4 regions of the Neorhizobium sp. S3-V5DH genome follow, and region 3 is predicted to be linked to each of the others. Evidence: predicted binding sites of a transcription regulator. Region 3 holds the regulator's gene; each other region holds the start of a gene.

Region 1 (5,215 bases), on a different contig from region 3:
GTTTGGTGAATTTTTCCACGATCTGCCTCCACATGGACTAATCTGCGGAAGCTGCCATAAAGCAAATCGACAAGGATTTGAAGGGCTGTTTGCCTGGAACCGGTACGCCGATGTGCTGGTTTTCAGCGCCTTTTAGCCTTTAAAGGGCGTTTCCGGTTTACAGGTCTATGATCGTTCCGCGTCCGTCGTTCCAGACATGCATCTCGCGCTTGTCCGTCTTCGCCCGCACCGGAACCGGCTTCAGCCGCGCTGAAACTGCTCGTCCGATGGAAAGAACTGCAAGAATACCGGCAAAGGCGACAGTGAGTGACGCCGTCAGAAGCGCTGCCATGGCGAACAAGGCAATCGCCGATACGATGACGAAGAAAACGCGAATATTATGCATGATCCAAACCTTTCTCGTTGAAGAATGTGGGCTCTCGCGCCCTTTCTTGCAAGGGGTTTTGCGCATTGCGGTATTGCCGGGACTTCAAAAGATTGACAGAAAGCCGTGATGACTTCCTTGACCGACATCAATTTCGCTCCCTTCCGGTTTCGCCGTTCGGTTTTGAGCGTGCCGGCCAGCAATCAGAGGGCTCTGGAAAAGATCCGGACCCTCGACTGCGACGCCGTGATCTTCGACCTCGAAGATTCCGTCGCGCCGGAGAAGAAAGCCGAGGCGCGTGAGAATCTGCGCCGGTTGTTCAAGGACAATCCGCTGCAAGGAGTGGAACGGGTCGTCCGCATCAATGCGCTCGACACCCAATTCGGCAAGGCAGACATGGATCTTGCGGTGGAAATCTCTCCGGACGTGGTGCTGGTTCCCAAGGTTGAGCAGGTGGCCCAGATACAGTCCGTGGCGGATATTCTCTCGGAAGCCGGCGCTCCGGACGATCTTGCCATATGGGCGATGATCGAAACGCCGAAAGGCGTCTTGAACGCGTCAGCGATCGGAGCTGCCGATGAACGGCTCCAATGTTTCGTCGTCGGTCTCAACGACCTGCGTAAGGAGACCGGCGTGCTGTCGCAGCCGGGTCGCGGCTATCTTGTGCCCTGGCTGATGCAGATCGTGCTGGCCGGCAGAGCCCATGGGATCGACATCATAGACAGCGTCTTCAACGATTTCCGGGACACGGAGGCTCTCGAGGCAGAATGCAGGCAAGGCCGCGTCATGGGCTTTTCCGGGAAAATGCTGATCCATCCCGCCCAGATCGAGCCCGCCAACCGGCATTTCGGACCGGATCCGGAAGCGGTGAAAGATGCTGAAACGATCATCGCCGCCTTTGCGAAGCCGGAAGCGCGACATCTCAATGTCATCAATCTCAACGGCCAGATGGTGGAACGCCTTCACCTTGTGGAGGCCGAGAAACTTGTTGCCAAGGCGAAATTCCTAACCGAACGAAAGAACGCTCCATGAAACTCTACCGTTTTCTCACCGGCCCCGACGACGCTTCCTTCTGCCATAAGGTGACGGCTGCGCTGAACAAGGGGTGGGAGCTTCATGGTTCGCCGAGCTATGCCTTCAACGCCACGACCGGCGAAATGCAGTGTGGGCAGGCGGTCACGAAGACCGTGGAGGGCAAGGACTATCATCCGGACATGAAGCTCGGCGAGCAGTAGGCGTCAAGCCGATCAGCGCTGTGCGGCAGCATCGGCGCTGGCTTCGATGCGCTCCATATCGTCGTCGCTCAAGCCGAAATGGTGACCAATCTCGTGGATCAGCACATGGGTGATGATATCGCCCAGGGTTTCCTCGTTTTCGGCCCAATAATCGAGGATCGGGCGTCGGTAGAGCCGGATACGGTTCGGCAGTTCGCCAGTTTCCATGTTGAAGCGTTCGGAAATGCCGCGGCCCTCGAACAGGCCAAGGAGATCGAAGGGAGTCTCGAGCGCCATGTCCTCGAAAACCTCGTCATCGGGAAATTCTTCGATCTCGATGATGAGATTGGTCGTGAGCGCCCGGAATTCCTCCGGCAGATGGCCATAAGCATCGATTGCCAGCGACTCGAATGTGCTGATCGTCGGCGCATGGCGATCCTGCCAATCGTCGGTCTGGTCAATGCGGGCCATGGGCTCTCCTTCTGATCAGGCCCATATAGTGCCTCCGGCAATATTTTTCGAGAGAAGAATCATTGACCTATCGGAAGAGGAAAAGATTCCCGCGTCTCTTCTGTTGACTCTTCTTCCGACCTCTGGAATCCATAAGAACATAAAGTGAACATATATGGATGGAGCTGACGCCATGGCCGAGAACGCCACGGCGCAGGAAAGACTTTTTGCCCTGCGCGCACAGATCGCCCGACTGGAGGGAAAATCCCTGCCAGCACTTGCCGCGGCAGAGCAGGCGCAGGCTGCCGAAAGGCCGGAATGCGGCAAAACCAGGATAAAACAGCCTCGTCTTCCCTTCGGCATAGACCCGTTGGATGTCGCCTTGGAGGGCGGCTTGCCGCTTGATGGAATTACGGAAATCCGCACGCGATCGATGGGAGATGCAGGCGCAGCAAGCGGTTTCACCTTCGCACTCGCATCTCATCTTAAGAGAAGGAAAGCCGATGGTGCGCCTGTTCTGTGGATCGGTGATGTCGTTTCCAGGCAGGAGGCGGGTGCTCCTTATGCGCCAGGCCTCGGGCAATTCGGGCTGAAACCTCAGGAGGTTCTTTATGCAGTGCCGCGAAAGCTGGATGAGGCGCTATGGCTTGCGGAAACTGCACTGGCAAGCAGGGCGCTTTCCGCCACCATTCTCGAGATCCGCGGCAATCTCAAGAATTTCGGCCTTACCGAGAGCCGCAGGCTGAACCTTCGGACAAAGGCGGCGGGGCGCCCCCTTTTTCTGCTGCGGCATGCAGGCGAAGAAGAGGCGAGCAGCGCTTCCTTCCGCTTCCTTGCCGAACCGGCGCCGGCCACCGGCCGGCGTCTTCCTGATGGATCCGTGCTTGGCGGCAGCATCGGCTATCCCGTTTTCCGACTCATTTTGGAGAAGAGCCGTAATCCGGCTCCGCTCTCCTTCCTTTTGGAGTGGAACCCCCATGACCGTCAATTTTCCCTCAATTCCAAGGCAGGAGAGGTTTTCTCTTTCCATGCCCCGCCAGCGCATTCTGGCGCTGGTCTTCCCGCATCTGCCGACAGACAGGATCGCGCGCCGACTCTGGGGCATATCGTGGCGCTCGAAAGGGCGTCCTGAGCATCCGCCGATCCTCTGCGTCGGGCGGCGTGACAATGCCATGCGGCTCACGGCGCTTGACGAGGTTTCGGAACGCTTCGGCCTGAGGCGAGGGCAGGGGCTGACAGAAGCACGCGCCATGTTTCCGGCAATCCATGTCATGGACGAGGACGAAGCAGCGGATCGGGCGCTCATCGAAGCCATCGCCGACTGGTGCGATCGCTATACCCCTCTGGTGGCTTTGGACGGATTGGATGGGCTTTTCCTCGATATCACCGGCTGTGCCCATCTCTTCGGGGGAGAAGAAATGCTTCTCAAGGATATTCTAGGTCGGCTTTTCCAGATGGGCTTCGACGTCAACGGCGCGATCTCCTCGTCGCCCGGCCTCTCCTGGGCCGCTTCCCGTTTCGGCCTAGGCGGCGTAATCTCCCACGATGGCATTGAAGAAGCGTTGGCGCCGCTGCCGGTCAACGCCTTGCGTCTCGACGCGATGGCGATCTCGTCGCTCCACAAGCTGGGACTGAAGCGGATTGGCGACCTTCTGTCCATGCCGCGCGCGCCGTTAGCGCGCCGTTTCGGAACGAGCCTGCTCCAGCGGCTGGATCAGGCACTGGGGCTGCATGAAGAAGCCATTTCCCCCCGCCGGCCGGTTGCCGCCTTGTCTGTCGAGCGAAAGCTTGCCGATCCGATCCAGGCGGAAGAGCATATCCTGCAATTGACAGGGCAGGTCGCGTCTTCGCTGAAACCGGAGCTGGAAGCCCGTGGCGTCGGCGGCCGCATCTTCGAGCTGGTGCTGTTCCGGGTGGACGGCTGCGTCTTTCGTATTTCGGTGAGAGCTTCCCGGCCGCTACGCGATCCAAAGCGGATTTCCTCGCTGTTTTCCGAGCGCTTGGCGACCGTACACGACGATCTTGATGCCGGATTCGGATTCGAGCTTCTCCGTCTCAACGTGGTCGAGCACGAGGTTTTCAAACCCTCTCAGGATGACTTCACCGGCGACGGCCAAAGTGATGCCTCGTTTGCAGATTTCGTGGACAAGGTTTCGGCCCGGCTCGGCGCGAACTGTCTGCAGATTGCGGAATTGCGGCAAAGCCATCTGCCGGAGCGGGCAGAGAGTTTCCTATCTGCGATGGCGGCGAGGGCCGTGGGTAAAAATGTCGAAGAGGCTTTTGCCTTCATGCCGAAAGCCGACCGGCCTCTGCGACTCTTCCGGTATCCGGAACCTATCGAGGCTTTTGCCGCCACGGTTCCCGACGGCCCTCCGCAGCGTTTTCGCTGGCGGCGGATCGTTCATCGGGTCGTGCGCGCCGAGGGCCCGGAACGGATTTCTCCAGAATGGTGGCTCGACGGAAAGGATGCTGAGGAGCGCGATTATTTTCGCCTTGAAAGCGAAACGGGCCGCCGCTTCTGGGTTTTCCGTGAGGGTCACTACAAAACGGGAGATGCAGCTCCCGTCTGGCGTGTCCAGGGGATTTTCGCATGAAGGATATCCCGGCTTTCTTCGAGATCGGCGCAAAGACCAATTTCTCCTTCCTGGAAGGAGCGGCGCGGCCGGAGGAGATGGTGCTGGCCGCAAGTCTGCTTGGACTTTCCGGTCTCGGTATTGCCGATCGGAATTCCGTAGCGGGCGTGGTTCGGGCGCATAACCAGGTCAGAGAAATGCGGGAGACTTGCAAGCGCCAGCAGGAGCGGGGCAGGAAGGAAGGCGAGAACGAGGCTATCGAACCTTGCGCGTTTTATCCCGGCGCGCGGCTCGTTTTTTCTGACGATACACCGGATGTGCTCGCCTATCCCCGCAACCGGAAGGGCTGGGCCAATCTTTGCCGGCTTCTTAGCCGGGGAAACCTCCGGACCGAAAAGGGCTCCTGCATTCTGGAAGAGTGGGACTTTCTGGAATGGTGCGACGAAATGATGCTTGCCATCATTCCGGATTTTTCCTCCGCAGAAGATCCTCGATATCTCGCTGATCTCAGCGATCGTCTGAAGAGCTATCGCGAACGATTCCGCAAGGACATCTATCTCGCTCTTTCGCCGACCTATGACGGGCGGGACGGATTTATTTTTGCAACTTTTGCA
Region 2 (5,215 bases), on a different contig from region 3:
CAACTGCTCACGCGCAGTCTGCGGATCGGGCGCGCGGCGGATCAGAAGAATGATCTCGTCTATATTGGCGACGGCAATGGCCAGACCGACCAAGACATGCGCACGTTCACGCGCCTTGCGCAGCAAATACTTCGTGCGGCGGCTGACGACCTCCTCGCGGAAGGACACGAAAGCCCTCAGCATGTCGATCAGGGTGAGCTGTTCCGGCTTGCCGCCGTTGAGAGCCACCATGTTACAGCCGAACGAGGTTTGCAGCGGCGTATAGCGATAAAGCTGATTGAGTATCACTTCCGCATTGGCGTCGCGCTTCAGCTCCACCACGACGCGATAGCCCTGGCGGTCGGACTCGTCACGCAGATCGGAAATGCCTTCGATACGCTTTTCGCGCACCAGTTCGCCGATTTTTTCGACCATCGCCGCCTTGTTCACCTGAAAGGGAACTTCGGTGATGATGATCTGCTCGCGGTCGCCGCGCATCGGCTCGATCGTGGCACGGCCGCGCATGATCACGGATCCGCGTCCGGTTTCATAGGCCGACCGGATTCCGGAGCGTCCAAGGATCATCGCGCCGGTCGGGAAATCGGGACCCGGGATGATCTGCATCAGCTCGGGTAGTTCGATCGCCGGATTGTCGATCAGCGCGATACAGCCGTCGATAACCTCGGAAAGATTGTGCGGCGGTATGTTGGTCGCCATGCCGACGGCGATGCCGCCTGCACCGTTGACCAAAAGATTCGGGAATTTCGCCGGAACCACGACAGGCTCGGAGAGCGTGCCATCGTAGTTGTCGCGGAAATCGACGGTTTCCTTGTCGAGATCGTCGAGCAGGGCGTGGGCGGCTTTCTCGAGGCGGCATTCGGTGTAACGTTCGGCCGCCGGCGGGTCGCCGTCGATCGAGCCGAAATTGCCCTGACCATCGATCAGCGGCAGGCGGAGAGACCAATCCTGCGCCATGCGCGCCAGCGCGTCATAGATCGCCGAGTTGCCGTGCGGATGGAATTTACCCATCACGTCCCCGGTCACGCGGGCGCATTTGACGTATTTCTTGTTCCAGTCGATGCCGAGTTCCGACATGCCGTAAAGGATGCGCCGGTGGACCGGTTTCAGTCCGTCGCGCACGTCTGGAAGTGCGCGGCTGACGATCACGCTCATGGCGTAATCGAGGTAGGACCGCTGCATCTCTTCCATAATGGAAATGGGTTCAATGCCTGGAGGCAGCTTTCCGCCGCCGGGTGTGCTTTGCTCAGTCAAATCGGATCACGATCTCTGTTCGGAATCAGTTTCTTTTTTATAGCGGAAAGCGGTTCCGAGCGCCAATTTCCACCGTCGTTTTGAACAGCTTTTGCGGTCTTTTCCAGGCATTTCTCCTGGGACGCGACGACGGCGGAAAGCCGTGAGGCGGGCTTTCCTAAACCGTGCGCCTGTCCTAACAATCTTCAAGTCCAACTGCAAGGATCGCAGAGGTCCAGGAGAAGATATGGCAAGCCCCGATATGCTGGTCAATGCGTTGACCACGATGCTCGTAACGCTCGATCCACCGGGGCTGGCGCCGGTCTTTCTCGGCCTGACGGTCGGCATGACGGGAATCCAGCGCCGCCACGTCGCCTTTCGCGGCTCCCTGATCGCGTTCGGCATCCTGGCGCTCTTTGCGCTGTTCGGATCGAACGTCCTGGGTCTGCTCGGAATATCGATCGGCGCCTTCCGCATTGCGGGCGGTTTGCTGCTTTTCTGGATATCCTTCGAAATGGTCTTCGAAAAGCGCCAGGAACGGAAGGAGAAGACGTCCCAGGCCGCAATCACGATCGACCACCTTCACAATATCGCTGTCTTTCCGCTGGCTCTTCCGTTGATAGCCGGGCCTGGTGCGATCTCCGCCACCGTACTGCTCGCCGGCGCCTTCCCGGGCCCACTCGACCGGACCCTGCTGATCGGCGTCATCGCACTCATTATGGGGCTCGTCTACGTGACGCTTCTGGTCGCGGAACGGCTCGACCGTTTCCTCGGCGTGACCGGCCGAGCAATTCTCACGCGCCTGCTCGGCGTCATCCTGGCCGCTCTCTCGGTGCAGTTCGTGCTCGACGGCGTTCGCTCGGCCTTCAATCTGTAATATTTCGAAAACGTCATATGGCGCGACATTGCAGGTTTTTCTGCTAAAAGCCGCGGCAAAGAGAATCAAAGAAGGTTTTGCCATGCGGCGTGTGTTGCGGCGGCTTTTTCCCGAAGCCACCTCCATCAGTGTGAAAGAACGGTTGCGCGCAGCCTCGGGAGCCCTGGCCGGGATCCTCGCAACAGGTTTGCTCGGCAGTCTGGCGCTGCGAGCCGACGCCTCTCTTCCGGCGCTGATCGCGCCGATGGGAGCCTCCGCCGTCCTTTTGTTCGCGGTCCCGTCCAGTCCCCTCGCCCAACCCTGGTCGATTCTCTGCGGCAATATCGTTGCCGCATTTGTAGGAGTCACCACGGCGCTCGCGATAGAGGACCCGTTCCTGGCGTCCGCGATCGCCATTGGCGTCGCAATCGCTGCGATGATGGCACTGCGATGCCTGCACCCGCCAAGCGGAGCCATCGCGCTGACCGCCGTTCTGGGCGGGCCTGCCATTCATGATCTGGGATACGGTTTCGTATTCTGGCCGGTCGCCGGCAACTCGCTCGCCCTGCTGCTTCTTGCCCTGGTCTTCAACAACCTGACGGGGCGCCCCTACCCTCATTCCATAAAGCCGCCGGCAACCGATCACGGTACCGCCGATCCCGCTCCGATGCAGCGGATCGGCTTTACTTCAGCCGACCTCGACGATGTCCTGAAGGAATACGATGAGTTTCTGGATATCGACCGCGAAGACCTGGAGACTATCCTCAGAAGAACCGAACTGCGATCCTACCGGAGACGCGCAACGCATCTCGACTGCGCCAGCATCATGTCTCGCGATGTAGTGGCGGTCGCGCCCGACAATTCGCTGAAAGAAGCGCAGGACGTGATGCGCAGCCACCATTTCCGGGCGTTGCCGGTCACCAACGACCGTGCCGAGGTCGTGGGCATTGTCACTCAGACGGATTTCCTGGATAAGGCGACCTGGACCACGGGGCGCCCGAGAATTGGCTTTGCTCAGCGGATTCGGCTTATGCTGTCCGGGGCAAGCGCCCCGAACGACACCGTCAAGGATATCATGACCACACCGGTCCGGACCGTTGCGCCCGACACGCCCATTGCCGACGCGATCGTCATCTTTGCAGAAGAAGGGCTGCACTATCTGCCGGTGACCGGCGGAACCAACAAGCTGGTGGGGATACTATCGCAGTCGGACGTGCTGGTGGCGATGCTCGCAGACAGCGCGAACCAGAATACGGAAACACGCCTCTCCGCCTAATGGCGGTCGGACGGTTGCCCGCGGGCATACCCGCCCGGCGAGTGCCGCTTGGATCAGAACGGAATATCGTCGTCGAGATCGCGGGAAAAATTGCCGCCGGCAGGCTGATTGCCGCCGCGGCTCGAGCCGCTGGAACCGCCCGAGGACCGGCGGTCATGATCATTTCCACCGCCATAGCCGCCGCCGAAGTCGTCACCGCCGAAGTCATTGCCGCCGCGGGCTCCGCGGTCGCCACCGCCCTCACCCCGGCCGTCCAGCATCGTCAGCGTCGAGTTGAACCCCTGCAGCACGATTTCGGTCGAATACCGGTCGTTGCCGGTCTGATCCTGCCATTTGCGGGTCTGCAGCGCGCCTTCGATATAGAGCTTTGCGCCCTTCTTCACATACTGCTCGACGACCTTGCAGAGGCCTTCGTTGAAGACCACGACGGTGTGCCATTCGGTCTTTTCCCGCCGCTCGCCGGAATTGCGGTCGCGCCAGGTCTCGGAAGTCGCGATGCGAAGATTGGCGATCGGCCGACCGTCTTGCGTGCGGCGAATTTCCGGATCGGCGCCTACATTTCCAATCAGGATCACCTTGTTCACGCTACCAGCCATAACTTTCACCTCATCCGCCGCCTGCTTTGCGGCCTTGAAACCAATCGTATCACTTTAGCCCATCGACATGCCCGGTTGGGCATTCATGAATTTTAATCCACAGGCAAATTGTTCTTTATTTGTTCTATTTTATTCCTATAGTGCTGTCAACCGACTCGGAACGGTCCGCAATCGCAGCAGTTTCGTCTCGACAGGCACGGATCAATCACTACATAAGGACCTCGATCCTCCCAAAGAGCATGATGATGAGTGAACTCAAAACCATTTCCATACGTGGCGCGCGCGAGCATAATCTTAAGGGCATCGACCTCGATCTGCCGCGCAATTCGCTGATCGTCATGACGGGCCTTTCGGGGTCGGGCAAATCGTCGCTTGCGTTCGACACGATCTATGCGGAAGGCCAACGTCGTTATGTGGAGAGCCTATCGGCCTATGCGCGCCAGTTTCTGGAAATGATGCAGAAGCCGGATGTCGATCAGATAGACGGCCTTTCGCCGGCAATTTCGATCGAGCAGAAAACGACCTCGCGCAACCCGCGCTCGACGGTCGGCACGGTCACCGAGATCTACGACTATATGCGCCTGCTTTTTGCGCGCGTCGGCGTGCCCTATTCGCCGGCAACAGGCCTGCCGATCGAAAGCCAGACCGTCAGCCAGATGGTCGACCGCATCCTCGCCTTCGAGGAGGGCACGCGCCTTTACATTCTGGCGCCGATGATCCGCGGCCGCAAGGGCGAGTACAAGAAGGAACTCGCCGATCTGATGAAAAAGGGCTTTCAGCGCGTCAAGGTTGACGGCCAGTTCTATGAGATCGCCGATGTTCCCGCGCTCGACAAGAAATATAAGCACGACATCGACGTTGTTGTGGACCGCCTCGTGGTGCGCTCCGACATTTCCGCACGCCTGGCGGACAGTCTCGAGACCTCGCTGAAACTGGCCGACGGGCTGGCGGTCGCGGAATTCGCCGACAAGCCGCTGCGCGCCGAGGATACCGCAGCCGGTGGCTCCGCCAACAAGTCGCTCAACGAGACGCACGAGCGGGTGCTGTTTTCTGAAAAATTCGCCTGCCCCGTTTCCGGTTTTACCATTCCGGAAATCGAGCCTCGGCTGTTTTCGTTCAACAATCCCTTCGGCGCCTGCCCGACCTGCGACGGCCTCGGTTCGCAGCAGAAGGTGGATGAGGCGCTGATCGTGCCGGAACCCGCCCGCACGCTGCGCGACGGCGCGATTGCGCCATGGGCGAAATCAACCTCACCCT
Region 3 (5,215 bases):
AGTCAATACCGCGATCAACCGTATGGACACGGTAACCCAGCAGAACGCTGCAATGGTGGAAGAAACAAGTGCTGCGTGCCATGAACTCGGCGAAGAGGCGGCCAAGCTCAACCGCCTTCTATCCCGCTTCAAGCTTCAGTCCACGACAGCCGGAAGTCACCGGCCGGCGACAGGCCTTCAAAAGGCTGGCTGAGAAATTTCTCAAGCCGCCTTTGCGATGGCGTCGAAGGCGAGAAGCTTTTCGAGCAGCCTCGGCATATCCTTCAGGTGCACCATGTTGGGGCCGTCGGAGGGAGCATTGTCGGGATCCTGATGGGTCTCGACAAAAAGACCGGCAATGCCGACCGCAACAGCCGCGCGCGCCAAAGTCTCCACGAATTCCCGCTGGCCTCCCGTGGAGCCTCCCTGCCCGCCCGGCTGCTGAACCGAATGGGTGGCATCGAACACAACCGGCGAACCCATGGCCGCCATGATCGGCAGCGACCGCATGTCCGAAACGAGCGTATTGTAGCCGAAGGAAGCGCCGCGCTCGCACAGCAGCACGTTCGGATTGCCGCTCTGGGTGAACTTGGCAAGCACGTTCTTCATGTCCCAGGGGGCGAGAAACTGGCCCTTTTTGACGTTGATGACGCGGCCGGTCCTCGCGGCGGCGACAAGCAAATCCGTCTGGCGGCAGAGGAAGGCCGGTATCTGCAGTATGTCCACAGTGCCTGCGACCATCGCACATTGTTCTTCGGTGTGGATGTCGGTCAGAACGGGGAACCCGAATTCCTTCTTCAGATCGGCGAAGATTTCCATGGCGTTTTCCAGCCCGATGCCGCGCTTTCCCGAAATCGAGGTGCGGTTTGCCTTGTCGAAGGACGACTTGTAGACGAGGCCGATGCCGAGCTTGCCGCAGAGTTCCTGGAGCGTGCCGGCGATCATGAAGGCATGGTCGCGGCTCTCCATCTGGCAGGGACCGGCGATCAAGGACAGGCGCGCATCCTGTGCAAAAACCACCTGGCCCTTTCCTTCGCCGACTAGGACGCGTGGATTGGCAGAAACTTCCATAAATCTATTCCTCGAAGCCGAACAAAACACCCTGGCCGGGTGCCGCCTGGACCAGAACGCGGCCTTCGCGGCGGACGAATGCCACGTCATTAGCAGCAAGGATGATCTCTGTCACGGCAAGATCGGCCGTCTTGAAGATGACGGCTCGGCCGTGCAAACCATCTGCACCAGCGACCGGCGGGAGCGCAAATTCCGCCTCCAGATCATCATTTCCCAAAATGCGAATCCGCGCGTTTGCGGCGGCCAATTTCAGAAAACCGGGCTCCACCTCCCCCCGGGCCATCAACACTTCCTCGACCAGAGGGGCGAAGTCGGACGGCGCTTGAGCGGACAGGATGACCTCGCTCAAACCGACAACCGTATTGGCGTGCCGCTCCAATTCGCCTCGGTCGGACGGCAGCGGAGCAAGGCGCTGAACGGAGAACAGGAAAAATTCGGGCGCCCGGTCATCGCCTGCAAATGCCAGCCGAAAGCTCGCCTCTGTCTCGGAACCGTCAGGCATCCTTACCGTGCGCGAAAACTCCAGAATGTCGCCGGCGGAAATTCCGCGCAGCCTGAACCGGGCATGATCGGCGACGGCATCCTGCGACGCGACGACCAGGGCAGAAAGCCCCTGCCTGTTGCGCCCTTTTCGAAAGGCGAGATCGCGCGCGGTAAAGACATTGCCCCGCTTGGCGGCAGCGCTCGCGTGACGGCGGTTGGTGATCGCCAGTGGCTCCAGATAGGTACCATCCGAGAAGAACACACAAGCATTGGCAGTGCCGAAAGGATGAAATGCATCCGGTGCGACAGTAAATCCGAGATCGGAGAGCCGCGAACGCGCGAACGCAAGGTCCGCCACCGGCAGTACGAGATGATCGATCGATCTTGCGTTCAAGCGAGGCCCCCAGGAATTTCAGAATCGCAAAGCTAAAATGGCAGCGGGCACGCCGTGCGCAAGTGGTAACGAAGCAGATATCTTGCAGACATCTATGAAGAAAAAATCATCATACTTCACGAAAATTTAGGGACTTGCGGAACACATATGGAACATATAGTGTCCGTTCTTGATTTGTTTCCGACTCTTGAGGGTGCCGAAAATGCTCACGCGCAAACAGCAGGAATTGCTTCTGTTCATACACGAACGGATGAAGGAATCCGGCGTACCGCCCTCCTTCGACGAAATGAAGGATGCGCTCGACCTTGCGTCCAAGTCGGGTATTCACCGGTTGATCACCGCGCTCGAGGAACGCGGCTTCATCCGCCGCCTGCCGAACAGGGCGCGCGCCCTGGAAGTCATCAGGCTGCCGGAAGCCTATGCGCCCAGCATTCAGCCGCGCCGGGGCTTTTCGCCCAGCGTCATCGAAGGCAGTCTTGGCAAGCCGCAACCGGCTGCCGCCTCTGCGAAGCCCCCCGCCAACGACGATAGTTCCAACTCAACCACGGTTCCCGTCATGGGCCGCATCGCGGCCGGCGTTCCGATCTCGGCGATTCAGAACAATACGCACGACATCGCCGTCCCTGCCGAGATGCTCGGGTCGGGCGAACATTATGCGCTGGAGGTCAAGGGCGATTCGATGATCGAGGCCGGCATCCTCGACGGCGATACCGTAATCATCCGCAACGGCAATACGGCCAATCCGGGCGATATCATCGTCGCATTGGTGGACGAGGAGGAAGCGACACTCAAGCGCTTCCGTCGCCGCGGGGCGTCGATCGCGCTGGAAGCCGCCAACCCGGCCTATGAGACGCGGATTTTCCCGCCGGACCGGGTCAAGATCCAGGGTAAGCTTGTGGGTCTCATCCGCCGCTATCATTGACCAGTTTGCCCAGCGGTTCCGGCAGGGATGAGCTGAAGATCTGGCGCCGCCAGTCGTAATGGCGATGGCGGGTCCATGGGCGGTCTTGGCCAAGGAGCGCTGCACGAAGCCGCCAGCGGTGGATGTCCGCGGAACCATCAAAAAACAGTTCGAGCGCTCCTGCGATCCTCAGCGCGTTGCCGTTGATCATCAGGGCTCCGGAACGGCAGCGGTCAAACCTGGCACGTGGAGCGACGACGATATGCGCAGCGTCGCAGGCGACGCCGGCATAACGCGCGTCCTCCACATGAACGACTACAGCGCCTGCGGCGGTTTTTGACGCGCACCAGGCTCGCGGGGTGCAGATGAACCGGCCGACCGGTACCTGCTTCATCCCGCGGCTTGACGTTTCTCTCTCCTCCGTCGTCAATTCAGCACGCTCGCCGAGACTGTTCGAAGGCAGCGGATTTCCTCCGGACTTTCCCTCCGGGAGCCTGTCTCCGGCCGGAGACTTGTCTTTCGCTGGCAGCAATTCCGGTTTCACCGGGTCCCCCAGCAGAAGCGCCCGCTTCCATTGATCATAGACAAATTCCGCGGGACGGGTGCGATTGGTGGCGATGCCATTACCATCTGTCAGGGCAATCATGGTGCCATCCTCGGAGATCAGGAGATCCGGAAGGGATCTCGACCGCTCCTGCCATGACAGCAACAAGCCGGCCACCAATAGAGGAATACCCAAGTATCTGAGCCGGGTTCTCAGTAGCGTCAGCAGAAGAAAGCCTGCCGTCGAGACGACCAGGAACCAGGGATGCTGGCGGCCGATGCCTACATCGCCGCCCCAGGCCGCCACATGCCTGGCGATCGCAATCACCGCTTCCAGGCCGAGGCCCATGAGCTTCAGGAACGGCCCATCGAGCCCGAAGGGCATCAGCAGCATGCCGATCAATCCCGCCGGCATGACCACGAAGGAAATGACCGGCATGGCGGCGAGATTGGCCGCAAGCCCATAAGTCGCGATGCGGTGGAAATGCTCGACAGAGAAAATCGCGGTCGATATGCCCCCAATCAACGAGGTCACGAAGATGCCGGCGGTAAAATTCCAGACCGCCGTGATCGGCATGACCACCGGGTGACGAAACGGCAGAGGCTCCGGGTCATGTTTTTTCGACCGATGCTTCCAAAGCGCGTAACCAGCGACCAGCGCGGCGGTGGCGGCAAAGGACATCTGAAAGCTCGGCCCAAGGATTTCCGAGGGAGATACGGCGATAATGACCAGTGCGGAGAGGGCCACATTGCGCAAGCTTATGGACGGCCGGTCGAAGAGGACTGCAACGAGCATGACTGCCATCATGATATAGGCCCTTTCGGCGGAGACGCCGAAGCCGGAAATGAGATAATAGGCGGTCGCCATGGCGAGAGCACCCAAGGCGGCAAGCTTCTTTACCGGGAAGGACTGGGCAAATCGTGTGAACAGCGAGAGGATAGTGCGTACGCCGACGAAGAAGATACCCGCAGCCAGCGCCATATTGAGCCCGGAGATCGCGACGATATGGGCAAGGCCGGAAAGCCTCAGCGCTTCGACGGTCTCCTCGGAAATCGCCCGCCGCTCATCGGTGACGATCGCGGCTGCGAAGGCGCCCGCGTCGCCGGGCACTGTCGCGCGGATCTTACCGCCGATCATGCTGCGAAGATCGAAGAGCCAGCGCTCGATATCCGAGAACCATCCATGAGGATGTCCGGCGTCGCGGCTCCCTTTCGGGGCTCCATAAAAGAAACCGACGGCGCCAATCCCATCGAAATAGGAAGAGAAGGCGAAATCATTGAGGCCTGGAAGCGCCGGTCCCGATGGCGGCGATAAACGAACCCTGCCGCTGATCGTATCTGCCGTCTGCACCGGCTCGTGACGCGCCCGCGCAAGCAGCGAAACGCGCTCCGGAGAGCGCCGGATTTCAGGACCCGAGGTACGCTCGACACGTACGATATAACGCCACCGGCCGCGGGCATCGATCTCCCTTCGTTCGACCACACCCGTCAGCTCGGTCGTAACCGGGGAATCGAGAATAATGGTGCCTCTTCGCCAGGTCTCCAGTTCGGCAAGCATCATTCCGCCGAGAAAAAGCGCGACAGCGGGAGGAAGCACACGCAAGGCGCCGGACGCATGACGCATGACGACTGCGTGCGTCACACAGATGAAGAAGGCCGCGAGGAGAGACCAGAACGGAGGCGTGGCAGGCAGCGAGAACCAGACAGCCGCCCCGGCACCGACGAGGACCGGTACAAAAAGAAACCCATGCCCGTGTGCTGCCTCCTCCTCCAGCATGCCGGGGAGGCTGAGGCGCAGCCGGCGGATTCCCCGAGACAGCCAATAGCCGCGGGTATAGGTCGCG
Region 4 (5,215 bases), on a different contig from region 3:
TCGACCTTCATGAACTTCAGCGCCTCGATGTCGTCCTTGTCCCACTCCACTACCTGGCGGTCCTTCATGGTCGCCGGTTCGATCGGCACCAGATCGTTGAGCCTGTCCTGCGTCAGAACGAAGCCGCCCGGATGCTGGCCGAGATGGCGCGGCGCGCCCATCAGCTGGGAGCTGAGATCGAGCGCCAGCTTCAGGCGGTAGTCGGCGGTGTTCATGTTGTTGTCTTTAAGCTGCTTCTCGCCGACCCCTTCCGACCAGCCCCAGACGCCGGAGGATAGTTGGGTGATCAGGTCCTCCGGAAGCCCAAGTGCCTTGCCGACGTCACGCAATGCTCCCTTCGCACGATAACGGGTAACGGTAGAGCAAAGGGCAGAGCGTGAGCGGCCATAGGTCTCGTAGATCCATTGAATGACCTCTTCGCGCCGTTCATGCTCGAAATCGACGTCGATATCTGGCGGCTCGTCGCGTTCCATCGAGACAAAACGCTCGAACAGCAGGTCGCCGGTTTCCGGATTGATGCTGGTGACCCCGAGGCAGTAGCAGACGGCCGAGTTGGCCGCCGATCCCCGCCCCTGGCAGAGGATGCCTTGTGACCGGGCAAACCGGACGATGCTGTAGACAGTGAGAAAGTACGGGGCGTATTTCATCACCCGGATGAGTTCGAGTTCATGCAGGATCGCCTTGCGGACCTTGTCGGGGATCCCCTCGGGATATCGAGCGGCAGCACCCTCCCAGGCGAACTTGGTCAGCGACTGCTGCGCGTCGAGGCCCGGCACAAGCGCTTCTTCCGGGTATTGATACTGAAGCTCGCTCATGTCGAAACGACAGCGGTCGACGATTTCGCGGGTGCGCGCCAATGCTTCCGGATAGTCCGAAAACAGCCGGTGCATTTCTTCCGGCGCTTTCAGGAACCGATCGGCATGTCGTTCACGATCGAAGCCGACGCTATCGATGGTGGTCCGATTGCGGACGCAGGTGACGATGTCCTGCAGCTGCCGGCGACTGGGATCGTGAAACAGGACATCGTTGGTGACGACCGTCCTGACCTTGTGGCGCACGGCCATGTTCGACAGGTTGTGGAGCCGCAGACGATCGTTAGGACGTCGGCGCAGGCACAGCGAGACGTAAGCCCTGTCGCCGAAGATCGCGGCGATCTTCCTGACCTGACCTGCAGTGGTCTCGTCGGCCTCATCCGGGATCAGGATGGCAATCAGGCCGCCGCTATAGGCTTCCACATCCGAGAGATCGAGGATGCACTTGCCCTTGCCTCCCCGGCTCTTGCCGAGCGAAAGCAGGCGGGTCAGCCTCGAATAGGCTGGGCGATCGGTCGGGTAGACCAGGATCGACATGCCATCAGAAAGATCGAGACGACAGCCGACAACAAGTCTCACGCCCGTGGTCTTCGCCGCTTCCCAGGCGCGCACGATGCCAGCAAGCGAGTTGCGATCGACAACGCCCAAAGCATCAATGCCAAGCGCTGCCGCGGCGGCAAACAGTTCCTCGGCCGAACTGGCGCCGCGCAGGAACGAGAAATGTGTGGTGACCTGAAGCTCGGCATATCTCATCCGAACACCCCATGCAGAAACCACAAGTGCGAGCCCGTATCGGTATCCACCCCGTCGCCGGCACGATAGACCCAGTAGCGTGCGCCGGCCTCGTCCTCGACGACGAAATAATCCCGAACGGCGGCATGTTCTCTCGGACGAAGCCACCACTCGCCGAATATCCGCTCCGGGCCATCGGCCCGTTTGACGCGGCGACGCTTGCCGCGCCAAGTGAAGACGGCGGGCGGCTGATCGGGGAGAAGAGCGGTGACGTCGATGCGTTCCGGGTTCGCCAGCAGCCGCGAGGGCCTTGGCCATTTGGCAGCCCATGTCGCTCCAGTCTCGTCGGCCGTCGGGCTGACGCGCATCACCGATCGCTCGGGAACGTCGGAGGCGACGGGGATAACCCGGTAAAGCCGCTGGCCACGGTTGCCGAGAATATCGACAAGCGGCGTGACATCGACAACCTGCTCCTCGATGAGTGACGACGCGACCTGCCGCTCCTCCAATGGCTCCGCCATGATGGCGACAAGCACGAGCCGTTCGATGCCGAAGCCGGGGTCGATCTTTTCGATCCGGTCGCAGAGAAGCTTTGACAGCCGGGCGGGGTCACGCACCGGTTTTGCCAGCCCGGCTCGAATACACTGGCGGGTATTGTCGACCCGGTGGATGACCAGATCGGAGCGCCTGACGCCCAGACCACGTGCCTCCAGCTTGGAGGTGAGTTCGCCGACCAGCCGACGCACATATTTGGCGATCGTGTCCGCGGCGCCGATCGGCTCCTGAAAGTTCTTCGCCGCCGCGACGAGCTCTGGCGTTCGCAGAGGCTCGATAGGTTCTGCCATCCGTCCGAACAGTTGATCCAGCCGCCGACCGACCTCCGGCCCGTATCTCAGCGTCAACGGCGCGCGCGGCATGGCGGAGAGTTCACCGACCGTCTCGACGCCCATGACACGCAGCCCGTGAATCGTGTCGGGCGGAAGGCGCAGACAGTGGATCGGCAGGCCGGTCACCGCTTTCGCAACGCCGCCCACCGGAACGACGGTCGTCTCCGCCGACGTTACACGGCTCAGCGCATGCGCCGCGCCCCAGGTATCGGCGACCGCAGCACGAGCGGTCAGGCCTCGTCCTCTCAAGCCGTTGACCAGCCCGGAAATCAGCAGGGCTTCGCCGCCCTGCAGGTGATCGGCGCCTTCGGTATCCATGACGATACCGTCTGTGCCGTCGACGGCGACGACCGGGCTGTACTGCCGGAGCGCCCATAGCGCGAGGCGCTCAAGGGCAGCGGCGTCGGCGCTAGGATCAGCATCGATCATCGTTAGGTTGGCGACTATGGCCTGGGCTTTGCTCGCGGGCATGCAGACCTTGAGGCCAAGTTTGCGCGCGGCGGTGTCTGCAGCCGAGACCCAGCGTTTCGAGCCCGATTTCGAAATGACGACGAGAGGCTGGTCAGCTGGCACGGTTCCCTCTCCATGCCGTCGTATCCGGTCTGTTGGCAAAGTGGGGAAGTAGACACAGACGACCCTTGGCATCACAGGCTCCTAATTCAAACTCAGCACACTCGCCTGCTTTCACCCGCATCAGTTCCGCAAGCCATCGGGCGCGGCCGACCCCCGCCACTGGTAGTTCCTCCGACGGAAGCACGCTCACCCTCCACCGTGTCGTCGAGGCCGTCGGATTGCCGAAATCCGACGCTTCTGTCTGCCGCCGCCATCTGCGGACGACGAGCCCCATGGTTCCTGTCTTTTCGGCGGCCAGTTGAAGTCTTCGGGATGCCACCATCGGCAATCGAACCAGCTCCCCGACCACCGCTGCCAATCCACCAAAGGAGAGCCCTTCTTCCATGGACGCCAGGACATCCTCTTCCTTGTCGCCTTCGCAGAAGATCACGCGGTCGGGATGCAAGCCGGCTTGGGCAATCGCCGGGAAGAAGAGGTCAGGTCTTGTCAGGCACCAAAGCACCTTGCCCTTCGAGCGCGCGGCAATTCCGGCGGCAAACAAGGCCGCCGCCGCGCCATCGACAGTGCCGGCGCCGCCGCCTGCTATCTCGTGAAGCGCGCCGTATGATAGCCCGCCCCCCGGCAGATGCTGGTCCATCTCGCGAACGCCGAAAGGCAAGACGATGGCTTTTTTTGCCGCACTGCCCTCCAGGTGGGCGATGCGGTCTCTCAGCTCCTCGATGACCCGAGGATTATGGACGCGCGACATCGTTCACGGACCTCCTCAGCTCGCGTTGCACGGGACTTCATGCCCCTCAAAATATGGAGGTTCTCTTTTTGTTCCGTTGCTCGAAAAGAGTCAAGCGGGCGTCCGGAGGATAAATTAGGGCGGACTGAAACGCCGATATATGAATCACCAAACGAATCAGTGATGTAGCGGCGCGGCGCCAAGTATTTGCCCGGACTCATTTTTTTAGTCGCTAAAGGGCGTCAACGCCGCGGCGCGCAGCACCCCGGACTCCGATTTCCGTCGCTCGCGAGATTTGGCGGCCCTTCTTGCTTCTCGGAGCTCGTCGAGTGTCGGGTTCCACCACCCTCGGAGCCGCTCGTATTCCCCAGGCTCCGACCTCGCTGGCCAGGTATGGACGAGTTCCTCAAGGGTAACCCTTCGCGCCGGACGACGTCGTTCATAAGTCCGTCGAATGCTTCTCGGGCGCTTTCGATACGCTCCGGATCGAGGGGATTGCCGTCCGTGCTGAACCACTGATGACCGTACCTGTAATGCATCGGGGCGTCTGGAGCGACGAAGCGCGTCCCGGGAAGGCTGGCGCGCCAGGACGATGCCAGCGGCATGAGCTGCGCGCCCGAGGCACCGATCCCATGCAGGAAGACGATCAAGGTTTTATCGGACAACGGTTCTCGCTTTCGGGTTTTGACAAACCGAGGGCGCTCGACCCGTCATGGGGAGCGCCCTCGTTCACCCGGACGGCCGCGACCACGCGAAAATCATTTCGCGGCGCGGCCTGTCGTTGGTTTCGGGTGGTAGTCCCTAGATGATGATTGTGGGGACGATCTTCAAGATCGGATCCAAGTGAGCCCTCATCATCGCCAGAGGCTTTTCGACCGGGCGCCGCGCGTGGCGACATGAACGAGAACAGCCGTCGATAGAAGTATGCTGGAGACGAGAGCGGCGATCGAGAGCAGGCCACCGCTCGAGACATCGACGCTTGCGCGCAAACCGGCATTCTTCGACACGAATATCTCGACTTCAGCCCGTTGACGTTCGCCGTGTGCCGAAATTGTTCCTGAGCGAGCATCAGTCCCTGTGCTCCCGACGCTTGTATCCAGCGTTTGATCCATCAACCTTTTAGATCCGCTTCTACCTTCTTGCGGCTGTTGCCTACGTTTTTGACGGCGTCTTTCACTTTACCCTTCGAGACGCCTTCCTTCTTCGCTTCGTATCGGACCTCATGATCCTGTCCGCCTGCGACCTTCGCTCTGTCCTGCGCCCGGCCGCGTGCTGTCGTCGCCATAGCGATATCTCCTACTTGCTAAGTGATCCTGCCCCTAAACGTTTGATGATTCACGTTGTTCCTTGGCTTACGCGTCGGCGATCCCATCCTCGATAGGTGCCTGCCGGTGCACCCGGAATCAAATTGGCAACAAACGACGCTAAGCCATTGAAAAATGATTCGTTTCGAATCGGAACGAATCACCTCTTCAGACCTTGAT

Evidence for each region. The regulator LexA, encoded in region 3, represses DNA repair genes until DNA is damaged. The targets are predictions, from matches to a motif close to TGTTCNNNNTGTGTTCNG.
Region 1: the regulator LexA is predicted to act here: its motif matches at 2,183-2,200, upstream of EDE09_RS14030 (metallopeptidase family protein).
Region 2: the regulator LexA is predicted to act here: its motif matches at 4,068-4,085, upstream of uvrA (excinuclease ABC subunit UvrA).
Region 4: the regulator LexA is predicted to act here: its motif matches at 3,811-3,828, upstream of EDE09_RS17825 (ImuA family protein).

What each region holds. Positions count from the first base shown of each region.
Region 1 covers NZ_SMCL01000008.1:106,197-111,411, forward strand. The annotation lists gene leuD (3-isopropylmalate dehydratase small subunit) at 1-19, opposite strand, end outside; gene EDE09_RS14015 (hypothetical protein) at 158-385, opposite strand; gene EDE09_RS14020 (CoA ester lyase) at 494-1,396, shown strand; gene EDE09_RS14025 (DUF1737 domain-containing protein) at 1,393-1,599, shown strand; gene EDE09_RS14030 (metallopeptidase family protein) at 1,612-2,049, opposite strand; gene EDE09_RS28650 (hypothetical protein) at 2,222-3,160, shown strand; gene EDE09_RS14035 (DNA polymerase Y family protein) at 3,057-4,622, shown strand; gene EDE09_RS14040 (error-prone DNA polymerase) at 4,619-5,215, shown strand, end outside.
Region 2 covers NZ_SMCL01000019.1:95,547-100,761, reverse strand. The annotation lists gene gyrA (DNA gyrase subunit A) at 1-1,251, opposite strand, end outside; gene EDE09_RS21730 (MarC family protein) at 1,478-2,107, shown strand; gene EDE09_RS21725 (HPP family protein) at 2,190-3,362, shown strand; gene EDE09_RS21720 (single-stranded DNA-binding protein) at 3,416-3,958, opposite strand; gene uvrA (excinuclease ABC subunit UvrA) at 4,204-5,215, shown strand, end outside.
Region 3 covers NZ_SMCL01000022.1:36,173-41,387, reverse strand. The annotation lists gene EDE09_RS22930 (methyl-accepting chemotaxis protein) at 1-193, shown strand, start outside; gene kdsA (3-deoxy-8-phosphooctulonate synthase) at 202-1,050, opposite strand; gene EDE09_RS22920 (VOC family protein) at 1,055-1,927, opposite strand; gene lexA (transcriptional repressor LexA) at 2,130-2,849, shown strand; gene EDE09_RS22910 (ComEC/Rec2 family competence protein) at 2,830-5,215, opposite strand, start outside.
Region 4 covers NZ_SMCL01000013.1:34,786-40,000, reverse strand. The annotation lists gene EDE09_RS17835 (error-prone DNA polymerase) at 1-1,565, opposite strand, end outside; gene EDE09_RS17830 (DNA polymerase Y family protein) at 1,562-3,076, opposite strand; gene EDE09_RS17825 (ImuA family protein) at 2,994-3,752, opposite strand; partial or broken gene EDE09_RS28715 (hypothetical protein) at 3,957-4,145, opposite strand; partial or broken gene EDE09_RS28855 (phospholipase) at 4,238-4,381, opposite strand; gene EDE09_RS28235 (hypothetical protein) at 4,586-4,738, opposite strand; gene EDE09_RS17810 (DUF3606 domain-containing protein) at 4,843-5,016, opposite strand.